2 regions of the Micromonospora sp. CNZ299 genome follow, and region 2 is predicted to be linked to the other one. Evidence: predicted binding sites of a transcription regulator. Region 2 holds the regulator's gene; the other holds the start of a gene.

Region 1 (7,184 bases), 3.5 Mb from region 2:
TGTCGTTTCGGTGCCCGGACAAACCGATGGGGCCGCACCGTTTCCGGTGGGGGCCCCATCGTCAAATCCTGCGTCAGCGGCTCTTGTAAGCCTCGACGACCTCGACCGGGATCCGGCCTCGTTCGGAAATCTTGTAGCCGTTCTTGACGGCCCATTCCCGGATGGCCCGGTTCTGCGCCCGATCCATTCCCGCGCCGACGGGGCGCCCCGGCCGCCGGACTGTGCGGGCGCTCTCCACCGGGCCACGCCCGATCCGCCGACCCGCATTGATGTACGGGTCCAGTGCCTTGCGCAGGACACCGGCATTCTCGTCCGAGACATCGATCGTGTAGGCCACGCCGTCGAGACTGAACTCGACCGTCCGGTCGGCCTTCCCACCGTCGAGGTCGTCGGTCAGGACCGTGATTACTTTTCTCGCCATTGCCGATTACTCCCTGTGTGCGGCGGGATGTGTCCAAAGTCTGACCTATCACCCCGGTAATCCGCAACAATATGCGTCCCATCCATTCGGCGCGTCGCGATTCCGTTACCAAGCAAAACCGTGAATCGCACGCGATGAAGCGGTCTCATTCGTCGAGGAGGCCGGCGTGCCCGGCGAGGGCGGCTGCCTCCGCCCGGTTGGACACCCGCAACTTGCGCAGCAACGCGGCGGTCATTCGTTTCACCGTCCGCTCCGAGACGTGCAGTTCGTCGGCGATCTCGATGGTGTTGCGGCCGGCGGCGATCGCCCGCAGCAGCCGACGTTCCTCACCGTCCAGGTCGACCGGCGTGGCGCGGGTGGGCCGCAGCATGGCGTGCAGCAGTTCGGCCGGCAGCACCGCCCACCCCTCCAGGACGGCCAGCAGCGGGGGCAGCAGTTCCTCCGGTTCACTGGTCTTGGGCAGGAACCCCTCGGCGCCGGCCCGCAGCGCCTCCAGGGCCGGTGCCGGGTCGGCGGAACCGGACATCGCGACCACCCGTACCCGTGGGGCGGTCCGTCGGATCGCGCCTACCGCCCGGATGCCGCCCGGTGGCGGCATGTGCAGGTCGACCAGTGCCAGGTCGGGCTGCCACTGGCTGACCAGCGCCGCGGCGGCCGCCGCGTCACCGGTCGAGGCGACCACCTCGGCACGGCCCTCGGTGGTGATGGGGAGCAGCAGTTCGAGGCCGCGGACGAAGAGGGGGTGATCGTCCACGACGACAAGTCGCATGGTGGAGGCTCCCGGCATGTCTGCGCCGTTCCCCAGCGGGTACCGATCATGCGGGTACGCACCGAACGAGGGGAGTCGGGTGGATGCGCGCACGCCACGGTCTGCAGGGCCTGCTGCGAGGGTTGCGCCGGATCGAGCCAACTCCGGGTGAGATGGGACCACCGGTGGCGGATTCGGAGTTGCTGCTGCGGGTGTTGTGCCACGAGTTTCGTACGCCGATCAGCACCCTGACCTCGCTGACCCGCGCCCTGGCCGACGAGCAGCGAGAGCTCAGCGGCGCCGACCGGCGGGCGATCACCGAGCTGGCCCGCGACCAGGCCGTCCACCTGCAGAGCCTGCTGCGCGACGCGACCGCCGGCACCGGCGTGCTGGCGCTGGCCCCACAGCCGGAGCCGGCCGTCCCGCTGGCGGGCATCCTGCGCGAGGCCGCCGCGCTGGTGCCGGCCGGTCGGCGGCGTGCGCGGGCCACCCGGCGGGCGGGCGCCTGCCAGGTGCCGGCCGGACGGACCCGCCAGGTGCTGGTCAACCTGGTGGAGAACGCGCTGCGGCACGGGCCACCGGACGGGCAGGTCGGTCTGTACGCCACAGTGCGCGGGCCTGGCCTGAGTGTCCTGGTCACCGACGAGGGACGGGTCGACGACGCGTTGCTGTCCGCGTTGCGCCGCCCGGCGCCCGCGGTCGGGATGTCCGGGCTGGGGCTGTGGATCGTGCGGCAGCTTCTCGTGCCGCACGGGGGAGCGCTGCGGGTGCACCGACTGCGACCGCGCGGCGTGGCGCTGGAGGTGCTGCTGCCGACGGTTCACCCGCTGCGCTGACCCCACCGGGACACGGGTTGGCCCGGTCGGGTCACCGAGGCGGGAACGACACCGTCTGCCAGTTCCCGTACCAAGGAGGTCAGATGTTCAGCCATGTCAAGGACCTACAGTTCGAGGCCAAACCGGATGGCCCGGACGCCGCGTTCGCCCGCCGGTTGCAGGAGGTTCTGGGCGGCAAGTGGGGCGAGATGACCGTCGCCAACCAGTACCTGTTCCAGGGGTGGAACTGCCGGCTGCCCGGTAAGTACAAGGACCTGCTGCTCGATGTCGGCACCGAGGAGATGGGCCACGTCGAGATGATCGTCACGATGATCACCCGGCTGTTGGACAACGCGCCACTGTCGCTGTCGGAGGGCGTCGCGGCCAACCCTGGGGGCGCGGCGACCTACGCCGCGTCGAACCCGGCGCACTTCATCCATGGTGGTGGCGGGGCGTTGCCCGCCGACTCCAACGGGGTGCCCTGGAACGGCTCGTTCGTCACCGCCAGCGGCAACCTGCTGGCCGACTTCCAGCTCAACGTCACGGCGGAAGCGCAGGGTCGCCTCCAGGTCGCCCGGTTGTTCAACATGACCGACGACCCGGGCGTCAAGCAGATGCTGCGCTTCCTGTTGGCCCGCGACACGATGCACCAGAACATGTGGCTGGCGGCGATCGAGCAGCTCAAGGAGGACGGCCTGGAGGACATGCCGGTGCCCGAGGCGTTCCCGGACTCCGGCGAGTTCACCGAGGAGTTCGGCTACACCTACCTGAGCTTCTCCTCGGGCACCGATGCCAACGAGGGGCGCTGGGCGTCCGGGCCCACGCCGGATGGCAAGGGTGAGTTCCGGTACGGCGACAGCCCGCGGGCGAACGCCCCGGAGCCGGTGCTGCCGCCGGGGGACCCGCGGTTGTACGGCACCAATCCGGGTGTGGCCGGCTCGGTCGTGAACACGGTCAAGAGCAAGCTCACCTGACGTGTCCGGTCGGGTCGCCCGCCGGTTTCGGGCGGCCCGACGGACCGGCCGGAAGAGTGGTCTGGGTCACAGAGCGGAACAAGGGGAACGCTTTGTTACTTGAGCCAGACACGCTCAACTCAACGCGATAGCAGGTGTTCGATGGCAACTCTTCCGGTACTTCCCCTGACCGACGCCGTGCTGCTGCCCGGCATGGTCATCCCGGTGACCCTCGACCCGACCACCCAGGCCGCGATCGACGCAGCCCGGGCGACCGGTGACCGCAAGCTGCTGGCCGTGCCGCGCATCGACGGCGAGTACGGCCCGGTCGGCGTGGTCGCCACCATCGAGAAGGTCGGCCGGCTGCCCGAGGGTGAGCCCGCCGCCGTCATCCGTGGCCTGTCCCGGGCCCGGATCGGCTCCGGCGTGCCCGGCCCCGGCGCCGCACTCTGGGTCGAGGCCTCCGAACTTGACGAACCCGCTCCCGCCGGCCGCGCCCGGGAACTCGCCCGCGAGTACCGCGCCCTGGTGACCTCCGTGCTCCAGCAGCGGGGTGCCTGGCAGGTCATCGACGCGGTGGAGCGGATGACCGACCTGTCCGAGTTGGCCGACTCGGCCGGCTACGCGCCCTGGCTGACCCTGGACCAGAAGACCGAGCTGCTCACCGCGCCGGACGTGACCGCCCGGCTGGAGCTGCTGGTCGGCTGGGTGAAGGACTACCTGGCCGAGCAGGAGGTCACCGAGCAGATCAACAGTGACGTCCGCGAGGGGCTGGAGAAGTCCCAGCGGGAGTTCCTGCTGCGCCAGCAGCTCGCCGCGATCCGTAAGGAGCTGGGTGAGGACGAGCCGGACGGCTCGGCCGACTACCGCTCCCGGGTCGAGTCCGCCGAGCTGCCGAAGAAGGTCCGCGAGGCGGCCATGCGCGAGGTAGGCAAGCTGGAGCGGGCCAGCGACGCCTCCCCGGAGGCGGGCTGGATCCGCACCTGGCTGGACACCGTGCTCGAGATGCCGTGGGGCACGCGTACCGAGGACAACACCGACCTGGCCGCGGCCCGGGCGGTGCTCGACGCCGACCACGCCGGCCTGGCCGACGTGAAGGACCGCATCCTGGAGTACCTGGCCGTGCGCAACCGTCGTGCCGAGCGCAACCTCGGCGTGGTCGGGGGTCGCGGCTCCGGCGCGGTGCTCGCCCTCGCCGGCCCTCCCGGAGTCGGCAAGACCAGCCTCGGAGAGTCCGTGGCGCGCGCGCTCGGGCGTAACTTCGTCCGGGTGTCGCTCGGTGGCGTCCGCGACGAGGCGGAGATCCGCGGTCACCGGCGCACCTACGTCGGCGCGCTGCCCGGTCGGATCGTCCGCGCGCTGCGCGAGGCCGGCTCGATGAACCCGGTCGTGCTCCTCGACGAGGTGGACAAGCTGGCCGCCGGCTACGCCGGTGACCCGGCCGCCGCCCTGCTGGAGGTGCTCGACCCGGCGCAGAACCACACCTTCCGGGATCACTACCTGGAGGTCGACCTCGACCTGTCCGACGTGCTGTTCCTGGCCACCGCCAACGTGGTGGAGTCCATCCCCGGCCCGCTGCTGGACCGGATGGAGCTGGTCACCCTGGACGGCTACACCGAGGACGAGAAGGTCGCCATCGCCCGTGACCACCTGCTGCCCCGGCAGCGGGAGCGGGCCGGGCTGACCGCCGACGAGGTGGAGATCGCCGACGAGGCGTTGGCGCTGATCGCGGGGGAGTACACCCGGGAGGCCGGTGTCCGGCAGCTCGAACGTGGCCTCGCCAAGATCCTGCGCAAGGTGGCGGTGACGCTGGCGACCGATCCGTCGCCGGTACGCGTCGACACCGACAACCTCACCCGCTACCTGGGGCGACCGAAGTTCACCCCGGAGTCGGCCGAGCGCACCGCCGTGCCCGGTGCGGCGACCGGCCTCGCCGTCACCGGCGCTGGTGGGGACGTGCTCTTCATCGAGGCGACCAGCATGGAGGGCGAGCCGGGGCTGACCCTGACCGGCCAGCTCGGCGACGTGATGAAGGAGTCGGCGCACATCGCCCTGTCGTACCTGCGCTCCAACGGGCGCCGGTTCGGCATCGACCCGAACGTCCTCGCCGGACGCCGGATCCACGTCCACTTCCCGGCGGGCGCGGTGCCCAAGGACGGCCCGAGCGCCGGCATCACCATGGTGACGGCCCTGGCCTCGCTGGTCACCGGCCGCCCGGTCCGTCCCGAGTTCGGGATGACCGGCGAGGTGACGCTGTCCGGTCGGGTGCTGCCGATCGGCGGGGTGAAGCAGAAACTGCTCGCCGCGCACCGGGCCGGCCTCACTGAGGTGATCATCCCGGCGCGCAACGAGCCCGACCTGGACGACCTGCCGACCGAGGTGCGCGAGGCGCTGACCGTGCACACCCTGGCCGACGTGGCCGACGTGCTCGCCCTGGCGTTGCGCCCGGCCGACGTCAAGACGCTGGACGGTCCGGCGCTCTTCGCGGCCTGACGCTCCGAGCACAAGGACCCCCGCCGTCTGTGAAGACGGCGGGGGTCCTCTGCGTACGCGAGGAGAGGTCTACTGTCTCGCTTGAATCCTCAACTACCTCTTCTTCGCCGCGAGGCGTCCCCCTGGAGGAACCCCCGTGAACGTGGTGCTCTGGATCATCCAGATCCTGCTCGCCGTCGTCTTCGCCGGCGCCGGCTTCGCCAAGCTGACCCAGCCCAAGGACAAGCTGCGCGAGCTGATGCGGTGGGTGGACCCGGTCCCGCCGACCCAGGTCAAGGCGCTCGGCGCCGTCGAGCTGCTGGCCGCCCTCGGGCTGGTGCTGCCCCCACTCACCGGCATCGCCACCGTGCTCACCCCGCTCGCCGCCACCGGGCTGGTCATCGTCATGATCGGCGGCGTCCTCGTGCACCTGCGCGACAGGAAGAAGCAGGACACGGCGGAGCAACGTCGTACGGAGCTGCAAGGCGCGATCACCTGCGCGGTGCTGCTCGTGCTCGCCGCTGTGGTGGCGTGGGGCCGGTTCGGGCCGTACTCCTTCTGATCCGCAGCGCCGGCGACCGTCGTACCTCGGCGGTCGCCGGCGGCGTGCTCGGGCCGGCGGTCGCCGGCGGCGTGCTCAGCGCTCGTCGCCCCCGCGGTCGCGGCGCACTGTGGCCTTGCGGCCCTTGATCGTGCTCTGGCGCAACCCGGAGATCACCTCGTCGGCGACTCCCTGCGGCACCTCGACCAGCGAGAACCGGTCGGCGATCTCGATCGAGCCGATGTCCCGACCACGGATCCCGGTCTCCCCGGTGATCGCGCCGACCAGGTCCTGCGGGCGCACCCCGGCGCGCCGGCCCAGGCCGACGAAGACCTGGACGGTGTTGCCGCCGCCGGAGCGCGGCCGGCCCCCGCCCCGACGGTCTCCGCCCCGGCCACCGGTCTCCGGTCGACCCTCGCGGGGACCGCGTACCGGGACCTGCGGGATCTCCTCCTCGTCGTCGGAGCCCGGCGACGTCACCTCGTGGGCCAGCTTCACGGCGGCGAGGGCGACCTCCATCAGGTCGAACTCGTCGGTCAGCGTCTCCACGATGACGCGGAACGGGTCGAGGTCGTCCTCCAGCAGGCTCTCCCGCAGCGCCGCCTGGGTCAGCTCCAACCGGCGGGTCCGCATGTCGGCCACTGTGGGGATCTTGTCGATGGTGATCCGCTGGCCGGTCACCCGCTCGATGGTCTTGAGCATCCGGTGCTCACGCGGCTCGGCGAGGGTGATCGCCACGCCCTCGCGGCCGGCCCGGCCCACCCGGCCGATCCGGTGCACGTACGACTCCGGGGCGGACGGCACGTCGTAGTTGACGACGTGGGTGAGCTGCTCGATGTCCAGCCCACGGGCCGCCACGTCGGTGGCCACCAGCAGGTCGGCGGTGCCCGCCCGCAGTCGGCCCATCACCCGGTCGCGCTGCTCCTGGCTCATGCCGCCGTGCAGCGCCTCGGAGCGGTAGCCCCGGCCGTTCATCGTCTCGGTCAGCCGGTCGACCTCCTCCCGGCTGCGGCAGAACACGATCGCCGCGGTGGGCGACTCCACGTCCAGCACCCGGCCCAACGCGGCCGGCTTGTGGGCCCGGGTCACGATGTACGCGCTCTGCCGCACCCGCGGCGCCTCGCCCGCGACCGTCGGCTCCCGGCCGATCTCGATCCGGACCGGCTCGCGCAGGTGCTGCCGGGCCATCCCGTCGATGCGCGACGGCATGGTGGCCGAGAAGAGCACAGTCTGG
Region 2 (7,184 bases):
TCGGGTTGACTCAACTCAACTTGACGATTCGCCAACGCGTGGCACTATTGAGTCAAGTTCACTCAACTTGTGGTGGGGCCCGCTGCGGGCGGTGCTCGCCAGGCAGCCGCGGGCAGTGCCCGTCACCTGCACAACCTTACGAAGCGAGGAAGCGAACATGGCACGTGCGGTCGGTATCGACCTCGGCACGACGAACTCCTGCGTCAGCGTTCTCGAGGGCGGTGAGCCCACCGTCATCGCCAACGCTGAGGGGTCGCGGACGACTCCGTCGATCGTCGCGTTCGCCCGCAACGGCGAGGTGCTCGTCGGCGAGGTCGCCAAGCGTCAGGCAGTGACCAACCCGGATCGGACGATCCGGTCGGTCAAGCGCGAGGTCGGCACGAACTGGTCCGTCGACATCGACGGCAAGAAGTACACCCCGCAGGAGATCTCGGCCCGGACGCTGATGAAGCTCAAGCGGGACGCCGAGGCGTACCTGGGTGAGCAGATCACCGACGCGGTGATCACCGTTCCGGCCTACTTCAACGACAGCCAGCGCCAGGCCACCAAGGAGGCCGGTGAGATCGCTGGCTTCAACGTGCTGCGGATCGTCAACGAGCCGACCGCGGCCGCCCTGGCGTACGGGCTGGACAAGGGTTCCAAGGAGCAGACCGTCCTGGTCTTCGACCTCGGCGGCGGCACGTTCGACGTGTCGCTGCTGGAGCTGGCCGAGGGTGTCGTGGAGGTCAAGTCGACCAGCGGTGACAACCAGCTCGGTGGCGACGACTGGGACCAGCGGATCATCGACCACCTGGTCAAGACGTTCCGTGGTGAGCACGGCATCGACCTCGGTCAGGACAAGATGGCCCTCCAGCGCCTCCGTGAGGCTGCCGAGAAGGCCAAGATCGAGCTGTCCGCCGCCACCACGACCAACATCAACCTGCCGTACATCACCGCCGGCGCGGCCGGCCCGCTGCACCTCGACGTGACGCTGAGCCGCGCCGAGTTCCAGCGGATGACGCAGGACCTGCTGGACCGTTGCAAGGGCCCGTTCGAGCAGGCCGTGAAGGACGCCGGGATCAAGATCTCCGACGTCGAGCACGTCATCCTGGTCGGCGGTTCGACCCGGATGCCCGCCGTGACCGACCTGGTCAAGCAGCTCACCGGTCGCGACCCCAACAAGGGCGTCAACCCGGACGAGGTCGTCGCCGTCGGCGCCGCCCTCCAGGCCGGTGTGCTCAAGGGTGAGGTCAAGGACGTCCTGCTGCTCGACGTGACCCCGCTGAGCCTGGGCATCGAGACCAAGGGCGGCATCTTCACCAAGCTGATCGAGCGCAACACCACCATCCCGACCAAACGCTCCGAGGTCTTCACCACGGCGGACGACAACCAGCCGTCGGTGCTGATCCAGGTCTTCCAGGGTGAGCGTGAGATCGCGGCCTACAACAAGAAGCTCGGCACCTTCGAGCTGACCGGCCTCCCGCCGGCGCCGCGCGGCGTGCCGCAGATCGAGGTCGCCTTCGACATCGACGCCAACGGCATCGTCAACGTGCACGCCAAGGACCTGGGCACCGGCAAGGAACAGAAGATGACGATCACCGGCGGCTCCTCGCTGCCGAAGGACGACATCGAGCGGATGCGCCGGGACGCCGAGGAGCACGCGGAGGAGGACAAGCGCCGCCGCGACGACGCCGAGACCCGCAACGTGGCCGAGGCGCTCCAGTGGCAGACCGAGAAGTTCCTCGCCGAGAGCGGCGACAAGCTGCCCACCGAAAACCGGGAGCAGCTCAACGAGGCGCTCGGCGAGCTGCGTGGTGCCCTCGGCGGCCAGGACATCGAGAAGATCAAGTCCGCGCACGAGCGGCTGGCGCAGGTCTCCCAGCAGGCCGGTTCGCTGCTCTACTCGCAGCAGGCCGAGCAGGGCCAGCAGCCGGGCGGCGAGCCCGGCCCGGGTGCGGCCGGCGCGACCGGTGCGACCGGCACGACCGGTGCGCAGGCCGGTGGGGCCGACGACGTGGTCGACGCGGAGATCGTGGACGAGGACGGCAAGAAGTGACCACCGGCCTCGGACGCGCATCCACGGCGAAGGGGATGAGGTAGCCGCATGACGCAGAAGCCACGAGCCGCCGACCCGGCCGACACCGGGTCGACGCCGGGTGGCTCCGCGCCCACGGAGCCGACCACCGGCGACAAGGAGCGGGTCGTCATCCGCAACAACCGCAAGCTCATCGACACGTCGGAGCCTGAGGGCACCGCGGCCGACGCCGAGACCGGCGTACCGGCCGAGGGCCTGGTCGAGGACGCCGAGGTGGTGGTCGACGAGATCGAGGTCGAGGTCAACGCCACCGACGGTCCGGAACCATCCGGCCCGGCGGTGGTGGACGCCCCGGCGCAGCCGGTCGACGGCGGCGGCACGGGCACCTCGCTCGGCGCCGAGCTGGAGGCGCTCCGGGCCGAGCTGGACGAGCGCACCAGGGATCTGCAGCGGGTGTCGGCGGAGTACGCCAACTACCGCAAGCGGGTCGACCGGGACCGCAGCCTGGTGCAGGAGCAGGCGACCGGCTCGGTTCTGGCCGCGCTGTTGCCGATCCTGGACGACCTGGACCGGGCCCGGGAACACGGCGACCTGGTCGGGCCGTTCGGCACGGTGGCGGAACAGCTCACCACCGCGTTGGGCAAGTTCGGCCTGAACGCCTTCGGCGAGCAGGGCGACCCGTTCGACCCGACCCGGCACGAGGCGGTCGCGCACCAGACCTCGGCCGACGTCAGCGAGCCGACCTGCGTCCAGGTCATGCGGCGCGGCTACCAGCTCGGTGAGCGGCTGCTGCGCCCCGCGCTGGTCGCGGTCGCGGATCCGGAATAGTGCGAGACAGTGACCGGGCCGTCCCGCCCACCGCGCAGCGGTGGGCGGGACGGCCGGGCCGCGAGGGTCGAGAGGGGGTGGACCGGTGAGTTCGAAGGACTGGATCGAGAAGGACTTCTACGCCGTGCTCGGCGTGGACAAGGCCGCCTCCGCGGATGACATCAAGAAGGCGTACCGCAAGGTGGCCCGGGAGTCGCACCCGGACCACAACCCGGGCGACCCGAAGGCCGAGGAGCGGTTCAAGGCCGCGTCCGAGGCCTACAACGTCCTGTCGGACACGGGTCGCCGTCGCGAGTACGACGAGATGCGCTCGCTGTTCGGCTCGGGGGCGTTCCGGCGCAGCGCCCGGGGCGGAGGCCAGCCGGGCGGCATGCCGTTCGACGTCTCCGACATGTTCGGCGGCGGTGGAGGCGGCGACCGTCGCTTCGGCGGAGCCGGCTTCCAGGACCTGTTCAGTTCGATCTTCACCGGTGGCCAGGCCGGTGGGCAGGCCGCACCGCGCGGTCCGGCCCGTGGTCGGGACGTCGAGACCGAGGTGGCACTGGACTTCGGTGACGCGGTACGCGGGGTGACGCTGCCCCTGACGCTGCGGGCCCCCGGAGTCTGCGAGACCTGCCACGGCAACGGGGCCAAGCCCGGCACCCAGCCGCGTACCTGCACGGTCTGCCACGGCGCCGGGGTGACGACCCGCGACCAGGGTGCGTTCAGCTTCTCCGAGCCGTGCCGCAACTGCCAGGGCGTCGGCACCGTGGTCGAGGAGAAGTGCCCGGAGTGCCAGGGCAGCGGCGGGGTCACCAAGACCCGCACCATGAACGTGCGGTTCCCGGCCGGGGTGGCCGACGGTCAGCGCATCCGGCTCGCCGGGCGCGGTGAGGCAGGCGAGCGCGGCGGCCCCGCTGGTGACCTCTTCGTGCAGGTCAAGGTTCGGCCGGACGAGCTGTTCGGGCGTACCGGCGACGACCTGACGCTGTCCGTGCCGGTCACCTTCGCGGAGGCCGTGCTCGGCACGGACCTGCGGGTGCCCACGCTCGACGGCGCGGTGACCCTGCGGGTTCCGCCGGGGACGCCGAGCGGGCGGGTGCTGCGGGCCCGCGGCAAGGGTGTGGTCCGCCGCGACGGGCAGGCCGGTGACCTGCTGGTCACGTTGGACGTGGTGGTCCCGGCCCGACTGTCGGACGAGGCGCGCACGGCACTGGAGGCGTTCGCCGAGCAGAGCCCGCCGGCGGCCCGGGAACATCTCGACGCTCGGGTGCGTCGGGTCAGTTAGTCCGATGGAGTGGACGCGGAGGTGAGCGGCATGTCGGGCGGATTCCTCGGTTCGGGTGACCCTGCCTACGAGGCCAAGGTTCTGATGATCTCGGTTGCGGCCCGGATGGCGGGCATGCACCCACAGACCCTGCGCCAGTACGACCGGCTGGGGCTGGTGCAGCCCGGCCGGGCCGCTGGTGGCGGACGTCGGTACAGCGTGCGCGACGTTGTGCTGCTGCGCGAGGTCCAGCGGCTCAGTCAGGACGACGGGATCAACCTGGCCGGCGTCAAGCGGATCATCGGGCTGGAGCGGCTGCTGGAGCAGGCGCAGCAGCGGGTGGCCCGGCTGGAGGCGGAGCTGGACGCCGCGTACCGCCGGGTGGCCGAGCTGGAGTCGCTGGCCCGCTTCCCGGGTCGGGACCTGGTGCCGACCAACCGCACGTCCACCGCGCTGGTCGTCTGGCGACCCCGCCGCATGCCCGATCGCTGACCAACCGCTCACCCGGCGCTGTCTTTCGGCCCGGACCGTACCGGATTTCCCGGCGCGGTCCGGGCCGCTTCGGTTAGCCTGTCGATACGGTCCAATCGGCTCAATACGGACCTACCGGCATGGCGAGGGGGAGCGATGGCGGAGCCGGCGAAGAAGGTCGCCCAGCAGGCGGAAGACCGGTTGGAAGAACTGGCCGAGACCGTCCGCAAGAAGTTCGACAAGGTGACCGAGGGAACCTACCGGGACCGGGTCGTCGGAGGTCGGTTCGCCGGCCGGGACGACCACGGCGGCGAGAAGAACCGAGCCGAGACGGAACGGCAGCAGGACTGACCGGTGACCGACGTGCGGGCCGGGACCCACGGGGGGTCCCGGCCCGTTCGCTGTCGCTGAGTGCGGGCCGGGACGCAGGCGATGCCAGGGCGGGGGTCCCGGCCCGTTCGCCGTTATCGACTGCGGACCGGTGAGGCCGCCTCCTGGCGGCAGGCCGACGCGCAGGCCCTTTCGAGCTGAATCGTTTACGACATCACGTCACACCGCTGCTTCGACCGACCTCGACCGATCCTGGCCGGGCGGACCGATCCTGGCCCGGCCGGGCGTGAATCGTTTGCGACATCAGCTCCAAAGGGCCGCGAACAGCAACGCCCTCGCAGCCGCTGGCGAGGGAGCCGGCTGAACCGACCTCAGCCGAGGCGGCGGTTCTCGCGGACCAGGCCGCCCTCGCACCAGTCCCGGTAGACGAAGAGATCCGGTCGGGCCAGCAGCACCCGGCCGTTGTGCGCCCAGATCTTCATCAGCTCGTCGCCCTCACGCTCGGCCTGTTCGACGAGCTTGCGGAAGCGACGCTTCGGGTGGGCACGGAAGTTCGTCCGGATGCCGTCGGCCGCGTAGATGTAGAGGCAGTGCAACGCGAACCGCCGCGCCGGGCAGGACGGGTCCATCGCCAGCTCGAAGAGCGTCAACACCAGTCGATCGCCGGAGACCAGCAGGTCCCAGTCGGGCGGCATCGAAGCCAACGGCACAGAATCCGGCTGGTACGCCCAAGCTCGCAACTCCGCCGGACTCGGATCGACGGGGTTGGCGAAGCCGTGGAACGTCGATTCCTGCACGCTCACCGGCCAACCTCCCGCTCTCGCCCGCGTTTGGCTGCGCTGCCTGCGGACCCTGGCTGCTGGGGCGAAACGGTAACCTGCCGTCGAGTGCTGCGGTAGTCCCCGTGGGGAGCAATTCGGCAACCGTTGGGGTCGGGGCTGCGCGGTCAGTCGTGGATCGGGACCGGTGCCGCCCGCTGGGCCGCCGCGCGGGTGCGCAGCCACCGCTTGAACCACGGGAAGTCCGGCAGTCGGGCGAGGATCGGCCCGGTCACCACGGTGATCAGGACGTACGTCGCGGCCAGCGCCGCCAACTGCGGCTCGACGCTCCCGGCGGCCACCGCGAGCCCGGCGATGACGATGGAGAACTCACCTCGGGGTACGAGTGCGAGGCCGGCCCGCCATCGGCCGGGTTCCGCGATGCCCACCCGACGCGCCGCGAGGTAGCCGGTGAGCGTCTTCGTCGCCATGGTGACCACGGCCAACGCGAGCGCCGGCAACAGCACCGGCGGGATGTCCCGTGGGTCGGTGACCAGGCCGAAGAAGACGAAGAACACAGCGGCGAACAGGTCCCGCAGGGGGGAGAGCAACTCGGTCGCGTGGTGCGCCACCGGGCCGGAGAGCGCGATGCCGACGAGGAACGCGCCGACCGCCGCCGACACCTGCAGCTTCGCCGCGAGCCCGGCGATCAGCAGGGTCAGACCGAGTACGCCGAGCAGCAGCGCCTCCGGGTCCTTCGCGGACAGGGCGGACGAGATGAGGTGGCCGTACCGGATGGCGACCACCAGTACCAGCAGCACCGTGCCCACGGCGACGGCGAGTGCGATGCCGCCGCCGAGCAGACCGGTGCCCGCCAGTACGGCGGTGACCAGCGGCAGGTAGAGCGCCATCGCCAGGTCCTCGATCACCAGGACCGAGAGGATCACCGGGGTTTCCCGGTTACCGAGTCGTCCCAGGTCGGCGAGGACCTTGGCGATCACGCCGGAAGAGGAGACCCAGGTGATGCCGCCGAGCACCAGGGCGGCCACCCAGTCCCAACCGAGCAGCAGGGCGAACGCCGCGCCGGGCAGTGCGTTGAAGACGCCGTCTATCAGCCCGGCCGGGGCCGCCGATCGGAGGTTGCCGACCAGCTCGTTGGCCGAATATTCCAGGCCGAGCATCACCAGCAGCAGGATGACGCCGATCTCGGCGCCGACCGCGAAGAACTCCTCGCTGGCGGCGAGCGGAAGCAGCCCGCCGTGCCCGAACGCCAGCCCGGCGAACAGGTATAGAGGGATGGGGGACAGGCCTACCCGGCGGCTGAGCCGACCGAGGACGCCAAGCAGCAGCAGCAGCGCGCCGACTTCGACGAGCAGAGTGGTGGAATCGTGCATCCGCCTCAGCCGTCCGGGTCACTGTCGGCGAGGATGGCGGACACGCCGTCGAGACCCCGTCGGGTCCCGACAACGACCACCACGTCGCCGGCCGCGAAGCGGAAGGAGGGAAGTGGCGAGACGATGACTTCGCCTTCGCGAAG

What was found. Region 2 encodes HspR, which represses chaperone genes until heat shock. Its sites were predicted from a motif close to TTGAGTNNNNNNNACTCAA; they were not measured.
Region 1: a site for HspR is predicted at 3,058-3,076, ahead of lon (endopeptidase La). Genes of this name have one in related genera too.

The regions. Positions count from the first base shown of each region.
Region 1 covers NZ_PEFG01000001.1:4,961,091-4,968,274, reverse strand. The annotation lists gene CLT68_RS22655 (histone-like nucleoid-structuring protein Lsr2) at 74-421, opposite strand; gene CLT68_RS22650 (response regulator) at 567-1,190, opposite strand; gene CLT68_RS32665 (sensor histidine kinase) at 1,274-2,005, shown strand; gene CLT68_RS22640 (manganese catalase) at 2,089-2,958, shown strand; gene lon (endopeptidase La) at 3,100-5,430, shown strand; gene CLT68_RS22630 (DoxX family protein) at 5,567-5,971, shown strand; gene CLT68_RS22625 (DEAD/DEAH box helicase) at 6,047-7,184, opposite strand, start outside.
Region 2 covers NZ_PEFG01000001.1:1,496,186-1,503,369, forward strand. The annotation lists gene dnaK (molecular chaperone DnaK) at 158-2,035, shown strand; gene grpE (nucleotide exchange factor GrpE) at 2,084-2,842, shown strand; gene dnaJ (molecular chaperone DnaJ) at 2,928-4,109, shown strand; gene CLT68_RS07150 (heat shock protein transcriptional repressor HspR) at 4,140-4,580, shown strand; gene CLT68_RS07155 (hypothetical protein) at 4,716-4,910, shown strand; gene CLT68_RS07160 (hypothetical protein) at 5,261-5,692, opposite strand; gene CLT68_RS07165 (cation:proton antiporter) at 5,836-7,041, opposite strand; gene CLT68_RS07170 (cation:proton antiporter regulatory subunit) at 7,047-7,184, opposite strand, start outside.